2 regions of the Rhodococcus sp. JCM 9793 genome follow, and region 1 is predicted to be linked to the other one. Evidence: riboswitches for the same ligand, from Rfam matches in the RefSeq annotation. Region 1 holds a riboswitch; the other holds the start of a gene.
The links. A riboswitch is a leader RNA that binds a small molecule or an ion and turns the genes downstream of it on or off. The one in region 1 is predicted to bind cyclic di-AMP.
Positions count from the first base shown of each region.

Region 2: another riboswitch for cyclic di-AMP. It lies ahead of ACZ46K_RS16745 (C40 family peptidase); the one in region 1 lies ahead of ACZ46K_RS27325 (transglycosylase family protein).

Region 1 covers NZ_AP043721.1:5,442,928-5,451,990, reverse strand. The annotation lists gene ACZ46K_RS27350 (ABC transporter permease) at 1-511, shown strand, start outside; gene ACZ46K_RS27345 (ATP-binding cassette domain-containing protein) at 487-1,224, shown strand; gene ACZ46K_RS27340 (LLM class flavin-dependent oxidoreductase) at 1,224-2,591, shown strand; gene ACZ46K_RS27335 (helicase-associated domain-containing protein) at 2,611-4,887, opposite strand; gene ACZ46K_RS27330 (hypothetical protein) at 4,948-5,136, shown strand; gene ACZ46K_RS27325 (transglycosylase family protein) at 5,225-5,806, opposite strand; cyclic di-AMP (ydaO/yuaA leader) riboswitch at 5,814-5,941, opposite strand; gene ACZ46K_RS27320 (YccF domain-containing protein) at 6,275-6,667, opposite strand; gene ACZ46K_RS27315 (hypothetical protein) at 6,664-6,915, opposite strand; gene ACZ46K_RS27310 (cold-shock protein) at 7,060-7,470, shown strand; gene ACZ46K_RS27305 (DUF2771 domain-containing protein) at 7,572-8,066, opposite strand; gene ACZ46K_RS27300 (MFS transporter) at 8,063-9,063, opposite strand, start outside.
Region 2 covers NZ_AP043721.1:3,166,057-3,175,119, reverse strand. The annotation lists gene ACZ46K_RS16760 (glycosyltransferase family 4 protein) at 1-595, opposite strand, end outside; gene ACZ46K_RS16755 (hypothetical protein) at 659-1,990, opposite strand; gene ACZ46K_RS16750 (C40 family peptidase) at 2,057-3,103, opposite strand; gene ACZ46K_RS16745 (C40 family peptidase) at 3,288-3,860, opposite strand; cyclic di-AMP (ydaO/yuaA leader) riboswitch at 3,876-4,039, opposite strand; gene ACZ46K_RS16740 (DEDD exonuclease domain-containing protein) at 4,486-6,243, shown strand; gene ACZ46K_RS16735 (Lrp/AsnC family transcriptional regulator) at 6,294-6,569, shown strand; gene trpD (anthranilate phosphoribosyltransferase) at 6,646-7,722, opposite strand; gene ACZ46K_RS16725 (hypothetical protein) at 7,822-8,280, opposite strand; gene ctaE (aa3-type cytochrome oxidase subunit III) at 8,419-9,033, shown strand.

The DNA.
Region 1 (9,063 bases):
CACCCGCACGGGCGAAGCGCTGATCGACGGGCCCGTCCAGGTCAAGCGTGCGATTCCGACACTCGGTCTGATTCCGCTGCTGATCCTGTGGCTCGGCATCGGTGAGACCTTCAAGATCACGATCATCGCGTTGGGCGTCGTCGTACACATGTACATCCAGACGCACAACTCGCTGACCGCCATCGACCAGCGGTACGTCGAACTGTCCGAGGTCCTGAGGCTCTCCCGCGCCGCATTCATCCGCAAGGTCGTGTTGCCCGGTGCCCTGCCGGGGTTCTTTCTCGGACTTCGGTTGTCCGTCACGGGGGCGTGGCTCACGCTCATCGTCGTCGAGGGCATCAACGCTGTCACCGGTCTGGGCAAGATGATGTACAACGCGCAGAACTACGGCCAGTCCGACGTCATCCTCGTCGGTCTCGTCGTCTACGCCGTGTTCGGATTGCTCTCCGATGCCGGATTGCGCAGACTCGAACGGCGCGCGCTCGCCTGGCGGAAGACGCTCGGCGGATGAGCGCGGTGCAGATCCGTGGCCTGATCCGCGGCTTCGGTGACCGGCATGTCCTCGACGAGCTCGACCTCGACATTCCCGACGGCCAGTTCGTGGCGTTGCTCGGCAAGAGCGGGTCCGGCAAGTCCACGTTGCTGCGCGCACTTGCGGGCCTCGACTACGACGTCGAAGTCCACGGTGGGACCCTTTCTGTACCCGAAGAGATTTCGGTTGCCTTCCAGGATTCGAGGCTGCTTCCGTGGCTCCGCGTACTCGACAACGTGACCCTCGGGCTCGGACACAAGGACCGGGACAAGGGGAGTGCGCTTCTCGCCGAAGTGGGACTGGCCGGTCGCGAAGATGCGTGGCCGCTCGACCTGTCGGGTGGTGAGCAGCAGCGGGTTGCGTTGGCCCGTGCACTCGTGCGAGACCCTCGACTCCTGCTTGCCGACGAGCCGTTCGGTGCCCTGGACGCATTGACGCGCATCAAGATGCACGGTCTCCTCGACCAGTTGATCGAAAGACACCGGCCAACCGTCCTGCTCGTCACCCACGATGTGGACGAAGCGATCGTGCTCGCCGACCGCGTCGTGGTGCTGCACGAGGGGCGGATCGAGGTCGACAGGATCATCGACCTTCCGAAGCCCCGATCCTTCGACGATCCCGGTTTTCGTCAGATCCGAGACACCCTTCTCGGCGCTCTCGGCGTCGAAACCCTTTCACAACAGGAGAATTGATGACAAATACGCCTGAGAGCCGCACGCTTCACCTCAATGCCTTCCTGATGCCGATCGGGCATCACGAGGCTGCGTGGCGACTTCCCGAGAGCGACCCGAACGCGAACCTCGATATCGGCCATTACATCTCGCTTGCCCAGACCGCCGAGCGTGGGAAGTTCGATTCGGTGTTCCTCGCAGACAGTCCCGTTCTGATGGGCGTTCCCGAGCGGCGCCCCTCGGGCAAGCTCGAACCGACGATCATCCTGACGGCGATCGGTGCAGCGACGGCGAAGATCGGTTTGATCGCCACGGCATCGACGAGCTACAACGAGCCCTACAACCTCGCTCGTCGCTTCGCGTCCCTCGACATCGTGAGCGGGGGACGGGCGGGCTGGAACATCGTCACCACCGCGGGCGACGACGCCGCCCGCAACTTCGGACTCGACGGTGTACCCGCCCACAAGACCCGCTACCAGCGCGCCGCGGAGTTCGTCGAGGTCTCCACGAAACTGTGGGACAGCTGGGAGGACGACGCGATCGTTGCCGACAAGGACTCTGCGGTCCACTCCGATTCGGCGAAGGTCCACCGGTTCGACCACGAGGGGGAGTTCTTCAAGGTTGCAGGACCGCTCAATGTCCCCCGGTCGCCGCAGGGATATCCGTTGCTCGTGCAGGCCGGATCATCGGAGAACGGTAAGGACTTCGCCGCGCTCTACTCGGAGGCGATCTTCACGGCACAGCCCACCTTCGAGGAAGGCAAGGCCTTCTACGACGACGTCAAGGATCGGGTCGTGAAGGTGGGACGCAATCCCGACCAGGTCCTCATCCTCCCGGGTATCGTGCCCGTCATCGGTGACACGGAGGAGCAGGCGCGCGCACTCGATGCCGAACTTGCGCGGCTCATCTCACCCGAGTACGCGCGAGCCCAGCTCGCCGAGCGCTTCGGGCTCGCACCCGAGGAACTCGATCTCGATCGGGAACTGCCGGAGGATCTTCCGTCGGAGGACGAGATCGAGGGCGCGAAGAGCCGCTACACGCTGATCGTGCAGCTCGCCCGCCGCGAGAAGCTGACGGTGCGCGAACTGATCGCACGCCTCGGCGGCGGGCGCGGGCACCGCACCTTCGCCGGCACCGCCGAGCAGGTCGCCGACACGATCGAGCACTGGTTCCGCGCCGGTGCCGCCGACGGATTCAATATCATGCCGGCGGTGTTGCCGTCCGGACTCGAGCTCTTCGTCGACCGCGTGGTGCCGATCCTTCAGGAGCGCGGACTGTTCCGTACCGACTACACCGAGACGACCCTGCGTGGGCACTACGGACTTCCTCGCCCCGACAACCAGTTCGTGGTCGACGCGAACATACGAGTGACGGCGTCTGCCACGTAGACAACGAGCGGCAGGTCGTTCAGTCCACGAGTGCGACCGACGAGACGCGGTGGAGCACGAAACTACGGACCGAACCGGTCGTGGGATCGAACGCTTCGAGCTGCCCACCCGCAACGCTGACCGGATCGACGATGCGCCGTGTCGCGGTGCCCTGAGCGTCGACGTATCCGAGGGTCACGCTGCGTTTCGCGTGCACAGCCAGCTGCAACAATGCGATCGTTGCCGCGCCGCCCGTGCGGCTGCCGTCTCCGCGCACCGGTGTGCCCGCCGGGGCGGAGGCGGCACGGTCGCCGGCGCGCAGGGTGCGTACGAGCGTCTCGAGCTGTTCGTCGTTGGGTGGCAGGGGACCGGCGTATCGGGGACGCGACCGCGGCACGACCAACCGTGCGCCGCGCGGTCGCAGATCCAGTACCGCACCCGACGCATCCTCTCCCGCCGGTGCGAAGCCGGCTTCCCGCAGCGAGGTGAGCACCTCTGCGAGGGGTGCCTGTGAGATGGCGACCGTCGCCGCGACCGCGCGCAACGCCAACGTTGCAGCGACCGGCGCCGCGAGCACCTCCGCGAGCAGCGCCGGGTCGTCGGCGCGCACGAACGACGACGCGATACCGGCGCGCAGGCGACCGTGGCGTCGCGCCACGTCGTCGATCAGGTAGGTCAGCGACTGGGGAACCGGTGTGCGTGAGTGGGCCGAGAACAGGGCGTGCAGTTCGCCTGCACCCAGGCCCGCGTCGAGCGCGCGGCGCACACTGCCCTCGCTGATCCGGTAGACGGTGGCGGCGCCGGCCGATTCGACGTCGGCGACGAGCGCGACCCGCCCGGCGAGTTCCGGGACGAGAGGACCCGGGGCGACGATGGTGAGGTCGGCCTGGACGAGGACGTGGTCGACAGGGTCGGGGAGCGCGTTCGCCATCTCGGTTTCGGCGTCGCCACCGTGGAGCAGGGCTTTGCCGGGGGACCCGAGGTTGTCGTGGGCGACCAGCGCCAGTGCGGTGGCCTCGCGGATCGTCTCGGTCACCGTCTCGTGGCCGAAGTGCCCGGCCGACCGAGGTCTCCGCCATGCCACGATGGCCTGCACTTCGGCGGTGGACAGTGTGACGTGGTCGGCGAGGACCTCGAGGATCAGTCGGCGGTCGTAGGCCGCGGTCGGGGAGTTCACCTCGTCGGACAGCGCCGCGATCGGTTTGTCGTTCTGGTCGCGGCGCCCGATGAGCCACGGTCGCCGCGGCGCGTCGAGCCACGCGCCGGCGAGCACCGCCCAGCGATGCCCGGTGTTCGCGGTGAGCCATCCGTCGGCCGAGGTCGTGGGAGCCCAGTAGTCGTCGATGTCGCCGGGTGGGGCGGGGTCGGGATTTCCGCGCGCGATGAGTCCCGCCGCCGTGAGCACCTCGGTGAGCAATGCCGTGTGGTCGTCGGTGAGGTCCAGGGTCTTGGCGAGCCGGTGGAGTTCGCGGACCCCCAGCCCGCCGGAGCGCAGCGCCGGGGCGGGCTGCCGGCCCAGCGCGGTGATCAGGTCCTCGCAGTGGCGCAGCAACTCCAGGGCGGCGCCGGCGGCGGTGCTGTTCGTGTCGGGGGCGGCTTTGGTGGTCGCCTCGAAACTCGGGGGAGTCAGTGATGCCGGGTCGTACGGCGCTTCGCCCCGCAGGGCTTGTCCGACCCGGTGAGGAAGTTCGACGGTCTCGTCGTCGATGCGGGTGAGCAACCCGGACGCCAGGAGCTTCTGGACGGGGCGGGTCTCGTCGGAGCCGGGCGCGGCGTCGCGGGTGCGCCCGATGGGCGATGTACGTGCGAGGGTGTCGAGAATGCTGCGTTGTGCGGGGTTGAGCTCGGCGAGAACCTGATCGAGCTCCTCGCGGGTGAATGCGTCCGTCTCGGGTGCGCGTCCGACCCGCCACGGCACGGCTTCCACGGCGGCCGCGACAAGACGCAGACCTTCGGGGGTGTCCCACACCAGGAGGCCGGAGCGCAGCCGGTCGAGAATCCGATCGACGGACTTGGCGGTGATCCGTCCGCGCAGATCGTCGACGAGAGTTTTCCTCGTCACCCCGTCGTCGACGGCTCCGAGCCGCGCCAGTGCCTCGATGACCCCGAACTCGGCAGTGGTGAAGTCGTTCGCTGCGCGGAACACCGACGCGCGTTGGCGTGCTCGATTCGCAAGCACGTTCATCGTCGCGGGTGGGGGCACCACCAGGTCGGGTCGCGAGCGCAGGAGCGCGACAAGTTCCGTGTCGCGGCGATCGGACAGCCACCGGGCGAGCGAGTCCGATCCGGTGTCGGGGGCGGGCGTGGCGGGTGTCATTCGTTCCAGATTAGAGACCTGAGATGGCCTAAGACGAACTCACCTGCCAAAATGGGCGTCATGGCTGACAAATCGAAGAACCTCTACGTCGATCGCGGATGGCCGGAGTTGGCAGACGGAGACCACGCGGTCACCGAACTGTCGTCGACGCGTTCTGGTCCGCTCTCTCCGTACGGCGAGGACACCGTGTTCCCGGTCCCGGCGGATGAGCTTCCCTACACGCACCCGTACACCGTCATCAACCGCTGAGTTCCTCGCCTGCCGGACTCCCGATACAAGCAGAGAACCCCGCACCGAATCCGGTGCGGGGTTCTCTGCTTGTATCGCTGAGTGTTGCCTACTGGGGCAGAACGGCGCGGACCGCGTCGAGGACGGCCGGGTCGAGAGCGATACCGGCGGCCTGCAGTGCGTCGACGCCCTGCTCGAAGCCGTCGATGATGCCCTGGGCCTCGGCAGGCAGTGCGGGAGCATCGGGGAGCTGCGGAACCTGACGGTTCTCGGTGAGCGGCGCGGACTGAGCGGGTGCGCTCGGGGCTTCACGCTGTGTCGGAGCGCTGGACAGTCCGAGGCTCGAAGAGCAGGACGGCCATGCGCCCCAGCCCTGGCCTGCGAGGACACGCTCGGCGACTGCGATCTGCTGGTCGCGGCTGGCCTGGTTGGCGGTGGGTGCGTACTCCTGGCCGCCGTAGGCGTTCCAGGTGCTCGGCGAGAACTGCAGCCCGCCGTGGAACCCGTTGCCGGTGGCGATGGCCCAGTTGCCGCCGGACTCGCACTGTGCGAGGCGGTCCCAGTCGGAGTCGGGTGCTGCGGTGGCGGTGCCGCTGAAGGCGACACCTGTCACGCCGAGGACGGCGCCGGTCAGCGCGAACTTCGCGACGGTCCGGCCGGTATTGGTGGGCTTGCGATGGCGTCCGCTCATGTCGGTCGTTTCCTCTCCGCACGCGCCTACGAGGTCAGCTGTCGGGTTCGGACTGAAGAGGTAGTCCGGCCGTTGCGCTCATCGAGCGTTCCGGCTTCACCCCAAGGCCTGCCGCGTGAGCGGCGGGCCGGGCCTCCGGGGAAGCGTCCGGCGGGGGCCGGGTGCTTCCGAGGGAGACCGGTTGGGTCCCCCGTTTCCTGTCCCTTGTGGATCGTTTGTCGGGATAACCGGACATCCGCGGGACAGGAATTTGGCGCGGCGGGCCCGGGTTGGTTGGACCAGGTGGTCCGACCGATCACGACGGTAACGGTTCGGGTGGGCAAGTGTCACCAATTGATAACGCGCGACCGTTTGCGGTTTCGAGGCTGTGCTGGGGCGATGTCGGAGCGAACTCGCTGGTAGTCGCGCGAGTAGACCCCCAAACCCGTTTCGAGCCCCCGCCGTTATCAGCTCGTTACGTGATTAAGGTCACATATACGTTGGGCGCGCGTCGACGGGAACGATGTCTTTCCCGAGCGGCATCAGGGAGATCGGGATCATCTTCAGGTTCGCGATCGCCAGCGGAATGCCGATGATCGTGATGGCCATGGCAATCGCTGTCGTGATGTGTCCGATGGCCAGCCAGATGCCGGCGATCACGATCCAGATCACATTCCCGATCAGTGAACCGGCCCCTGCCGTCGGCTTGTCGACCGTCGTCTTCCCGAACGGCCACAGTGCGTAGACGCCGATGCGGAACGAGGCGATACCGAACGGGATCGTGATGATGAGGATGCAGCAGATGATGCCGGCGACGAAGTATCCGAGCGCCAGCCACAGGCCGCCGAAGATCAGCCAGATGATGTTGAGAACTACCCTCATGAGCCGTTACCGCCCTTCGAGCGCCGACCCGACTGCAGGGCGAACGCGATGGCCAGCGCGAAGCCGAGCGGCCACGCGAGAGTGAGGAGGAACAGGACGAGGCCCGGCTTGCCGTCGGTGACGATCGGTGTCAGGAAGATTGCGACGACTGCCACGATACCCACCGCGAAGCACGCGATGGCCGCGTTGAACAGGCCCTTACGAGGCGCACGAGCAGAATCGGAAGAAGAGTTACCCACGGAGTCCACGGTAGTCGTCAGCGGTCCCGGGCGGTATGTGCGTCGAGGTACACTGAACGCGTCTGCGCGTCCCGCTCGATGAGGGTTGGGGCGCGTTGTTTTGCATGTCCACACCGTGTCTCGGGCACGGCCGTCCAGGAGCAGGTGAGCGCGGTGCCGACCGGCAAGGTGAAATGGTACGACGTGGAGAAAGGCTTCGGCTTCCTGTCCCAGGACGACGGTGAGGACGTCTACGTCCGCGCATCGGCACTCCCCGAGGGCGTCGAGAGCCTCAAAGCGGGCCAGCGTGTCGATTTCGGGATGGCCGTCGGTCGTCGCGGACCCCAGGCACTCAAGGTCGAGTTGCTCGAGACGCCGTCGTTGCGGCAGCAGAGCGGACGACGTGAAGCACCGGCGCGTGAACGACGTTCACCCGACGAACTGCACGGCATGGTCGAGGACATGATCAAGCTGCTCGAGGTTGCAATCCAGCCCGACCTGCAGCGTGGTCGCTACCCGGACCGCAAGTCGGGGCAGCGGATCTCCGAGGTCATGCGCGCCATCGCTCGCGAGCTCGATCACTGAGCCGGACCACCGGACAGAAATGCCGAATGCCGTATCCGATCGAACCGGATGCGGCATTCGGCTTTCGTCGACCCCCGCGCATCGGCCACAGGGGAGCGGCATCAGAACGTCTGGACGGCCCACACGGCGTGAGCGATCGGCTCGCCCGCTTCGTCCACCACAGCGGAGGGCAGCTGGACCTCGACGCCGAGCAACTGCAGGCTCGGATCGCTCGGCACGGTGATCGCGCTCTGCTGTCCTGGCTCGACCATGATGCCGTCGAGGAACGTCTGACCGGTCTGGAGATCGCCGTATACGGCGATCAGACGCCACGGCGCATCGGAGATCTCCGACGGCAGCGACAACTGCAGCGGATATCCGGCGCGGACGGAGAGCTGAGTGATCGGATTCTCGACGCAGTCCTCGAGGTTGATGTTGCAGTGCTGGGTCGGAGGCACCGTGACCGAGTTGCCGTCTCCGTAGGCGGTGATCTCGGGCAGTCGCGGTTCGGCCGAGTCGACGAGTTTCCACACCACCGCGCCGATACCCACGGCGACCACCACCAGGACTACCGCGATCAGCGCGATCGCCTTCTTCGTCCGGGCTTGCAGATTCATCGGCTCCCATTTCGTGTCGGCTGCCCGTCCGCGCGCGCTCGGCGCTCGGCGGCAGTTTCGGTGGAGGCATGCTCGGGCCTCCTGCCGCCCAGGCCGGGCAGCAACGTCTTTCCACGGTAGGTGAGCAGGGTCTGGGTGAAACCGAGAACCAGTACCACCGTCACGACCGAGAAGCCGATCCACAGCTCGGTGGGCAGCAGAACCCCCAGCGCGCCGCCGAGAACCCAGCTCAGCTGAAGGACGGTTTCCGATCGGCCGAATCCCGACGCGATGGACTCCTCGGGCAGATCCTGCTGCAGCGACGCGTCCAACGACACCTTCGACAGGGCGCTCGCGCACGCGGCAACCAACGCGGCGAACGCGGCGGCGAGCACATTGTCGGTTGCCGCGACGATCGCAGCCACGACCACCACGGCGGCGGTGCATCGTACGACGATCAGAGCGGGCCGACCCAGCGCCATCCGCGCACCGGTTGCGTTACCCGCGAAGTTGCCGATCGCCGCTGCAGCGCCGACCAGGCCGAGCATGGCGGCCTGCATGAGCGGTGACTGTTCGGTGGCACTCTTCGCCACGAACGCAATGAACAGGGTGAGGAAGCCGGTGAGCACCCGGATCGTGCCGTTGCCCCACAACCCGGTGACGACTGTGCGGCCGAGTGGTTGCCGACTCTTGTTGCCGTGGGAGATCACCTCGGTCTTGGTGTCGAGCACCTCGGTACGGGCATCGGATCCGCGGTACGACAGCGTTGCGGGGACCTCACCTTCGGTGACCTCGACCCACGCCGGTATCCGCATACTCAGGTAGGCCCCGAGCACGGTGATGGCGGCGCAGAACCACAGTGCGCCGGCGGAATTGAACGCCCACGCGGCTGCCGCCGCGACCGCCCCGGCACCGAGCGTGCCTCCGACCAGGCCGAACACGGTGAGCCGGGAGTTGACGCGGACCAGGTCTATCTCGGGGGGCAGCACTCTCGGAGTGACCGCGGATTTGAGCACCG
Region 2 (9,063 bases), 2.3 Mb from region 1:
GGCACAGCACCGTCGGCCGATCACCGAGCCCATATCGCGCGCGGAGTTCGGCGCGTGCCGCCGGGTCCGGCCGGAACACCTCGGTGTCGACACCGGAGGGCAGGTGCTCGAGACCGGCCTCGGGACCGAACGCCGCCGCGAACCGGCCTCGGGTGTACCGGCTGACGTAGGTGACCGTGTCGGTCTCGTTGCCGATGCGACGCAGCGCCTGCCGACCACCCGGCACCATCGACCAGCCCACTTCGTGACCGTGGGTGCTCGCCACGATCCGGTCGGCACCGGCGCGGCGCAGCACCGGCGCCAGCAGCGCCAGCGGTGCGGCAGCGCCGAACCACGCCGTGTCACACCCGGTATCGGCGAGCAGACGAGACGCCCGGCGGGCGACGGCCGGGGTCGGCAGCATCAACGTCGTCGGATGTCGCACGACTTCGAACGGCTGCTCCGCGTCATAGCGGATGTGACTGTCACCGCGCCAGCGCGGTGCGTATACGACGAGCTCGTCGGCCGGGAGTTGCGCCGCGAACAAGCGCAGATACGACTGGATCCCTCCCGGTCGGGGCGGAAAGTCGTTGGTCACCAGCAGCGTTCGCGACATGGCTACACCGTAGGGTGTGGGAGCCCTGACCGCGCGACGGGGCCCGGGTCGACCGAGGGTGAGTCAGACCAGGTCGGTGAGCCAGTCGCCCCATCGGTCGACGACGTCCGCCGCGCTCACCCCCACGGTCGCGGTGAATGCGTCGCTCTGGCCTGCTTCCGACACCGGCCCGTCCGCGAGTGTGCGGTAGAGGGACGTCAGTTCGTCTTCGCCGTACTCCTCGGCGAGGAACGTCGCGAGACTCCACGCGGTCTCGTAGGCGATGCGGGACCGGACCGGATCGGCGAAGTCGTCGTCGGTCGGGATCTGTGACGGCGCGCCGTTACGGGACACCTCGACCGCAAGGTTCGGGGCGATGCGGCGAAGGTCCGTACCGGTCACCGGCGATCCGGCGTCGGATCGGTAACCGATGTGGTCAGCGTATCCCTCGAGGATCCACATCGGTGACCCGTCCACGGTCTGCGGTCGGGCCGCGATGTGTGTCAACTCGTGCCGGAGTACAGCACGCAGGCCTTCCCGCGAGAGGCGACTGCCCGCTGCCGGGCTGAAGACGATGCGCCGGCCGGTCGCCTGGCCGTGCTCGGGATCGACGGCATCGGAGATCGCCACCGCCGCGATCTCGTCACCGTTGTGCGCGGTGCCCACCTGGTCGGTGAATTCGTCGCGGCTCGAGGTGACCAGCACGAGCGCCTGTTCCGGCCAGTCCGTCCCCCACACGTCCGACACCGCGTCGACCGCGGAGGGAAGTTCGTCCGCGATGTCCTCGGCGAGGGCGGCCCTGTCGGGATGAGCGAGGATCGTCGACGTGCCGCCTGCCGTCTCCGCGATCCTCACGTCGAGCGGTCCGTGATCCCACGGTCCCCTCCACGTCACGGACGCGGAATCCGGGAGCGGCCGGTCGGATGCGATCTTCCATCCGTCGCTGCGCTCGACGACCAGCACGACGACGGGTTTGTGGGTCGGCGCCTCGTCGACACCCTCGATTCCGTAGCGCAGCGACACCGTGAGCGCGAGCACGGGGTCGTCCCCGAACCGGCGGACGACCCCGTCCGGAACATCGGCGGCGGGCTCGATACCGAGTTCGTATCCGAATTCGGTCAACGGCACACCACTCAATGCCTGGGCGCGACGGATCTCGGCCTCGAGCAGCTCCGGCCCGGCGGCAGCGTCGACGACCTCAGCGAGGGCTGCGCTGTCGGCGGTGCGTACCGCGTCTGCCCAGGAGTCCAGGAGCGCCTGGAACTCCGCACGGACGTCTGGCGCGGACTGCTCTTCCACTGCCGGGGCAACGAGAAACACCCCGACCGACGCAACCGCGAGTGCCAGCCCGGCGAGCCCGATGCGCTCCCACGGCAGACGGCGATGGGTTCGAGGCGAGGTCTCCGGCGCGGGCACGCCGCAAGTGTATGTGGCGCTCGGTGCCATCCTCCGTGCCGTGTGTAGGTGGGTACCCGGCAGCGGTCAGTAGCGTCGTGCGCTGTGGAACGGGAAGCTGTCCATCGCCTGCACCTTCACCGGCACACCGAACGTGGACGCGTGGACGATGTTCCCGTCGCCCGCGTAGATGCCGACGTGTGAGGCGTCGTTGTAGAAGATGATGACGTCACCGGGTTGGAGGTTGTCGCGCGAGACCGGGGTCCCGCCCTGGGCCTGCGCCTGGCTCGAGCGTGGAACGGTCTTTCCGACCTGCTGATATGCCCAGACCACGAGACCGGAGCAGTCGAACTGGTTCGGTCCGGTGGCACCCCACACGTACGGGTCACCGATCCGGGTGAGTGCGGCACGGAGTGCTCCGGCGCCGTTGCCCGGGATGAGGTGCTCCATGATGCGGTCGGCATCGAGACCGGGAGGGAACGGCGTGCCGGCGAGGATCGACTTCTCCCCGTCGCTCAGGTTGTCGAAGGCGTCGAGGACTGCGGCGATCTGCGTCTCGAGTTCGGTTTCCTGACGTTGCAGGTCGTCGCGCAGCGTCTGCGCTTGCTCTGCCGCGACGCGAGCGGCCTCGGCCGACTTCTGCGATGCCGCCGCGGCGGCCGTTGCGGCATCGGTGGCTTGACGGAACCCTTCGATCTCGCGATCGGTCTGCGCGCCGAGTACGTCGAGCATCACCATCTGGTCGAGCAGCTGCTGGGGCGAGTCGCTGACCATCACCGCGAAGAGGCGATTGGTGCGCGAACCCCGGTAGTTGGCCTGGGCCAGCTTGTCGACGGTGGGCTTGAAGCGCGCGACCTCCGCTTGGGCTGCCGTCAGCGCGTCGCGGTCCGCGGCCACACGAGCGTCGAGATCGTGCTGCTCGGCGATCCGGGCGTCCAGTTCGATTCCGGCGTGGTGCAGAGCTTCAGTAGCCTGCTCGGACCGACGTGACAGGTCGGCGAGATGTTCGAGTTTGGCAGTGGGGCTGTCGCCGATGGGGTCGGCCACTGCAGGCGCGGAAGCGAGACCCAGAATGAGAAGTACACATGCGACGAGAGCAGTGCGAACGGCCCGTCTGGCGGGAGCGGAGAACACGAGGCTTGTCTTCCTTTCGCAAAGATCTCGATCAGGTTACGGAACCGCACAGCTCCGTGTCTACCCGCGGGTAGCGCACTGCAATTCGTTATCCGACACGTTCGTCATCACAGGCTCGCCCCGACAATGACGTGAGGGTGGACCGGCATGTCACCGATCCACCCTCACAGGCACTGCTCGTCGATCAGAAGCGGCGGGCGCCATCCACCGGCATCGAGTCGAGCGGAGCAACCTTGACAGGCTGACTCGAAGTCGAGGCATGCACGATGTTGCCGTTGCCGATGTAGATACCCGTGTGGCTGCCGCCGTAGAAGGAGACGACATCACCGGGCTGCAGTGCCCCGACCGGCACGGACTGGCCGGCAGAGGCCTGCTGGTAGCTGGTGCGAGGGACACTCAGACCCACCTGCTGGTACGCCCACTGCACGAGCCCGGAGCAGTCGAACGCGTTCGGGCCCGTTGCGCCGTAGACGTACGGGGACCCGACCTTACCGAGCGCGGCGTCGGCAGCGCGCTGGCCGACCGAGCTGAACGGCGCGGAGAAGGGCGCGGCGGGAGCAGCTTCAGGAGCGGGTGGGATGAGGTTGGTGACCTCCGGCGGGAGGGTCACGCCGGGGGGCAGTTCGAAGGAACCGACACCGGGGATGTTGAGGGGCTCCGCCATCGCCGGACCGGCGGTGACAGTGACTGCACCGAGCGCGAGGGCGCCGGCGACGAGGGCGCGACGTACTGCGCGTTTGTTGTTCTGCGAGACCACGAGGGGTTGTTCTCCAATTCTTCCGTTCATCCGCCGACCGAGTTAGCTGACGGATTCGGGCCGGAAGATCAGCCCTACCCCTCTCCGCGAGTGCGGTGGAGGGGATTCACCCCAGTAACGCGTGTGGGTCCCCGGCTCGGACACTCGAGGTCGAGCGGCCGATTAGGCGGTTACCTCGCGGCTCCGGCCCTCGGGAGTGGGCCGAATGAACTATTCCGCTTGGTCTCAGGAAGGTTACGAAACTGCATCGCCGAGGCCAACCCGAACTCGCCGAAAATGCGTCTAAAGTCCGTTTTGGTAATTTTGGGACCAGCACCGCCAACATTTGATAACAGCTCGATAACGGAGCGGAGGGTGACCGCCCCGACTTCGACGCTCGAATCCGCATGGCAGTGCCGCACGTCCACAGCGTTGTGACTCATCCCAGCTCAGGGCGTCGATCAAAGCTCTCGTACACCCCGAGTCGGCGGACCGGACGCTCCACACGGGCGCCCTCACCGCACGGAGAGGCATCTCGCAGGAACCCTGCGCGATCGGCCGTTGAAATGCAGGTGTGATCCTCGTCTCACCATGCGCGGGAAGTCCGGATCCGGGGCGTGTCGGAGGCGGTTTCTACGCTCAGCGCATGACGTCGTCCCCCACCGGTTCCGACACCCCCCACGGTGTCCAGCTCAGCTTCGACGAACTCGACACTCCTCTACGTGACACCACCTTCGTTGTGGTGGATCTCGAGACCACCGGGGGACGTTCCGGTGACGACGCCATCACCGAGATCGGGGCGGTCAAGGTGCGCAGCGGTGAAGTTCTCGGCGAGTTCGGGACCCTCGTCGACCCGGGCCGGTCGATTCCACCCGAGATCGTCCGACTCACGGGTATCACCACCGCGATGGTCTATCAGGCTCCTCGCATCGAGGAAGTGCTCCCCGCGTTCCTCGAATTCGCCACCGGTTCGGTCCTCGTAGCGCACAACGCCGGGTTCGACACCGGCTTCCTCCGCGCGGCGGCGATCCAGTGCGACGTGGCATGGCCGCGGTTCCCTGTCGTCTGCACCGTCAAACTAGCGCGACGGGTCCTCGGGCGCGACGAAGCGCCGTCGGTGAAACTCTCCGCACTCGCCGAACTGTTCAGTGTGTCGACACAGCCCACACACCGCGCACTCGACGATGCACGCGCGACCGTCGACGTCCTCCACGCACTCATCGAGCGGGTCGGCAACCAGGGGGTCCACAGCCTCACCGAACTGCGCGACTACATCCCCGCCGTCACGGCCGAACAACGCGCCAAACGCACGCTCGCCGCTCACCTGCCACACCGGCCCGGCGTGTATTTGTTCCGAGGCCCGTCGGACGAGGCTCTCTACATAGGTACGGCCGTGGATCTACGGCGACGCGTCCGGAATTACTTCACCGGTTCGGAAACCCGGCCGCGGCTCCGCGAGATGGTAGCTCTGACCACCCGCATCGACCACGTCGAATGCGCCCACGGTCTCGAAGCCGGCGTACGCGAACTACGACTGCTCGCCGCCCACACTCCCCCGTACAACCGTCGTTCCAAATACCCCACCCGAGGGTGGTGGATCACACTCACCGACGAGCCGTTCCCGCGCCTGGCGATCTCGCGTACCCCGTCGACCGATGCACTCGGCCCCTTCTCTGCCCGGAACGCAGCCGCCGACGTAGCCGCCACCCTCGCTGAATTCAGCGGGCTGCGCACGTGCACGCGCCGGATCGGCCGATCGGCGCGCCACGGCGACCGCTGCCTACCCGACGCGGTCGGTGCCTGTTCCGCAGCCTCGTTCGGTCCGCAGAGCCCCGACGAGTACTCCACTCAGGTCCAGCGGGCGCGTGCTCTGCTCCGCGGCCACGACACCTCCGTGATCGCGAGGGCGCGGAAGCGCATCGACGAGTTGGCGGGCCAGGAACTGTTCGAGAACGCGGCACGACTACGCGACCGGACCGCCGACGCGGTCCGTGCGCTAGGGCGCACGCAGCGCCTCGCGGCGCTCGCAGCCATCGACGAACTGATCGCGGCCCGTCCCCGTGCCGAAGGCGGGTGGGATTTCGCCGTGGTGCGCGCCGGCAGGCTCGCGTCGGCAGGCGTCGCGGAACGTGGTGTGCGTCCCATGCCGGTCGTCGCGGCGATCACGGCGAGTGCCGAAACGGTACTGCCCGGTCCAGGTCCGCTACGGGGCGCACCCGCAGAAGAGATAGGACTGCTCGCACGGTGGCTGGACTCCGACGGGGTGCGCATCGTGCAGACCTCCCACGGATGGTGCGAGCCTGTCGACGGTGCCGGCCGGTGGAGCGAGTGGGCCGAGCTGGCGCGCGAGGCACGCGATGCGTCCGGGGCGGTCCCGGAACCGGATGCCCACCGCATAGGCTGATCGTCACCGGAGGAAGACCTGCGTCACCGGAGTACAGACAAGGAGCCCCCATGATCAATGCCATCGTTCTGATCGACGCCGACGCTCACCGCATCCCGGAAACCGCTCGAGCGGTAGCCGACCTCGACGGGGTCGACACGGTGTACTCGTGCGCCGGGGACGTCGATCTCGTGGCGATTGTGCGTGTCCGCGACCACGAGCAGATCGCCGAGGTGGTCACGCGGGGCATCAACAAGGTCGAGGGCGTGAGCAAGACGGTCACGCACATCGCGTTCCAGTCGTATTCGAGCGCCGACATCGAGGCCGGCTTCTCCATCGGAAACTGACCGCCCTCGAGTACATACGAATCAGGTGGTGCCCGCCCCGCGGGGCTGGCACCACCTTCAGTTCAGTGCAGCCGGGTCAGCGCTGCGCTTCGGCCCCGAGCCGAGTCGTCACTGCCGCCCACTTCTCGAGCAGCTCCGCAGCCGCACCGCTGTCGATTGCGGTCGCGGCCACCTCGAGTCCGGCGGCAAGCACATCCTCGAGCCCGCCGTCGATGCCTCGGAACGCGGCGATCGCGCCCGCGGCATTGAGAAGTACTGCGTCACGGACAGGTCCGGTCTCGCCTGCGAGGCAAGCCCTCGCGATCACCGCATTCTCTGCGGCGTCGCCGCCCCGGAGCGCTTCGAGCGGCACCCGTGCGATCCCGAGCCTCGTCGGATCGAGGGTCCGGACCTCGACCGCACCTCTGCGCACGATGTGCACTGTCGACGTCGTCGACGTCGTCAGCTCGTCGAGGCCGTCATCGCCACGAACGACCAGCGCCGAGTTGCCGCGCTGCGCGAGCACACCCGCAATGGTCGGAACCAACGATTCGAAGGCGCAGCCGATCAGCCCGGCGCGGGGACGCGCAGGGTTCGTGAGCGGACCGAGCACGTTGAACACGGTCGGGATGCCGATCTGCTTGCGCGGTGCAGCCGCGAAGCGCAGCGCCGGGTGATACACCGGCGCGAAGCAGAACCCGAGACCTACTTCCTCGAGCGAGCGTGCAACCTGCTCCGGACCGAGATCGATGTGTATCCCGAGTTCCTCGAGCACGTCGGCACCGCCGCTCTTCGACGAGGCGGCCCGGTTGCCGTGCTTGACCACCCGGATACCTGCTGCCGCAACCACGAGCGCTGCCATCGTCGAGATGTTCACCGTGTTGGCGCGGTCGCCGCCGGTTCCGACGATGTCGACCGTGTCGTCATCCACCGGTACCAGGTTGGCGTAGCCGAGCATCGTGTCGGCGAGTGCCCGCAACTCCTCGGGCGTCTCGCCCTTCATCTTCAGTGCGACGCCGAACGCCGCGATCTGTGCGGGGGTCGCGTTGTCGGAGAAGATCTCGTCCATGGCCCAGACGGCCTCGGGTCGCGTCAGATCACGACCTGCGGTCAGAGATCCGAGTACTGCGGGCCAACTGGCAACCACCTCGTCCGCCGTCTGCCTCGCGTTCATCGCACCCACCCTTCGCCACATCCGACTCGCTGTCGGGGCACTGTTGTGCCCTCCGCCCGGAAAGCTTAGTCAGGCACTGTCAGGCGGCTGCGGGCCGCGTCACTCGGGTTGGAGCGCGTCCCACCCGAGGGCGTCGCCCCCGAGACGTTGCGCGAGCGAGGCCATCCGCGACTTCTCCTGAGCGCAGTGCACCGCGTCGAGGATCTGAACCCGCTGCAGCACTAGAGAGAGCCGAGTCCCCCCGTCCCTGGACGACCGGAGAGACGACACCGGGCCGGCAGGGGCGGCGGCGGTGTAGCCGTCCTGACCGGCCAGCACGAGAGCCTCCTCGACCGCCTCCGCGGGCAACTCCAGATGGTGCCTCAGGACCGCATCGTCGGATTCGGTCCAACGTGGTGTCCCGTGTGCGCCGCGATCGAGCGCGGTAGAGCATGCCTCCGCGTCGTCGAAGGATTCGACGACCACCACGAGATCCGCTCGGGTGGCGTCGAGAGGCTCGGGTCCGCGCCGGGTCAGGAACCGGCGAATCCTCCCCAGCACGTCCGGTTTTTCACTCATCCCGCTACCTTCACATCCGTCACACCGAGAACGCATCGCGGGCCTGATCTCGGCGTTCCTTGCACTGAGAGCAGCAATGACGCGCCGATTTCGGCCCCGATTGCCCATGACTTACTACGACGGGTCATACTAGCCAGCGTGACGAGCGCAGTAGGGACTTCAGGATCTGCAATCACACAGCGCGTGCACTCGTTGAACCGGCCCAACCTGGTCAGCGTCGGCACCATCGTGTGGTTGTCCAGTGAGCTCATGTTTTTCGCAGGGCTCTTCGCCATGTACTTCGTGGCACGGGCACAGGCGCCGGAAGGCATGTGGCCTCCGCCGCCCACCCATTTGAACCTCTGGTTGGCAGTGCCGATCACGGCGGTACTGATCGCCTCGTCGTTCACCTGCCAGCTGGGTGTGTTCGCAGCAGAACGTGGCGACGTATTCGGCCTACGACGCTGGTACCTCATCACCCTCGCCATGGGCACGTTCTTCGTGCTCGGCCAGGGCTACGAATACATCACGCTGGTCCAGCACGGGACCACCATCCCGGGCAGCGTCTACGGCTCGGTGTTCTACATGACCACCGGCTTCCACGGTCTGCACGTGATCGGCGGACTCATCGCATTCGTGTTCCTGCTGTTCCGTACCAAGGTCAGTAAGTTCACCCCCGCGCAGGCCACCGCAGCCATCGTCGTGTCGTACTACTGGCACTTCGTCGACATCGTGTGGATCGCGCTGTTTGCCACGATCTATTTCATCCGTTAGCCAGCTGAACGCTTAGGCAGCCCCCTGACG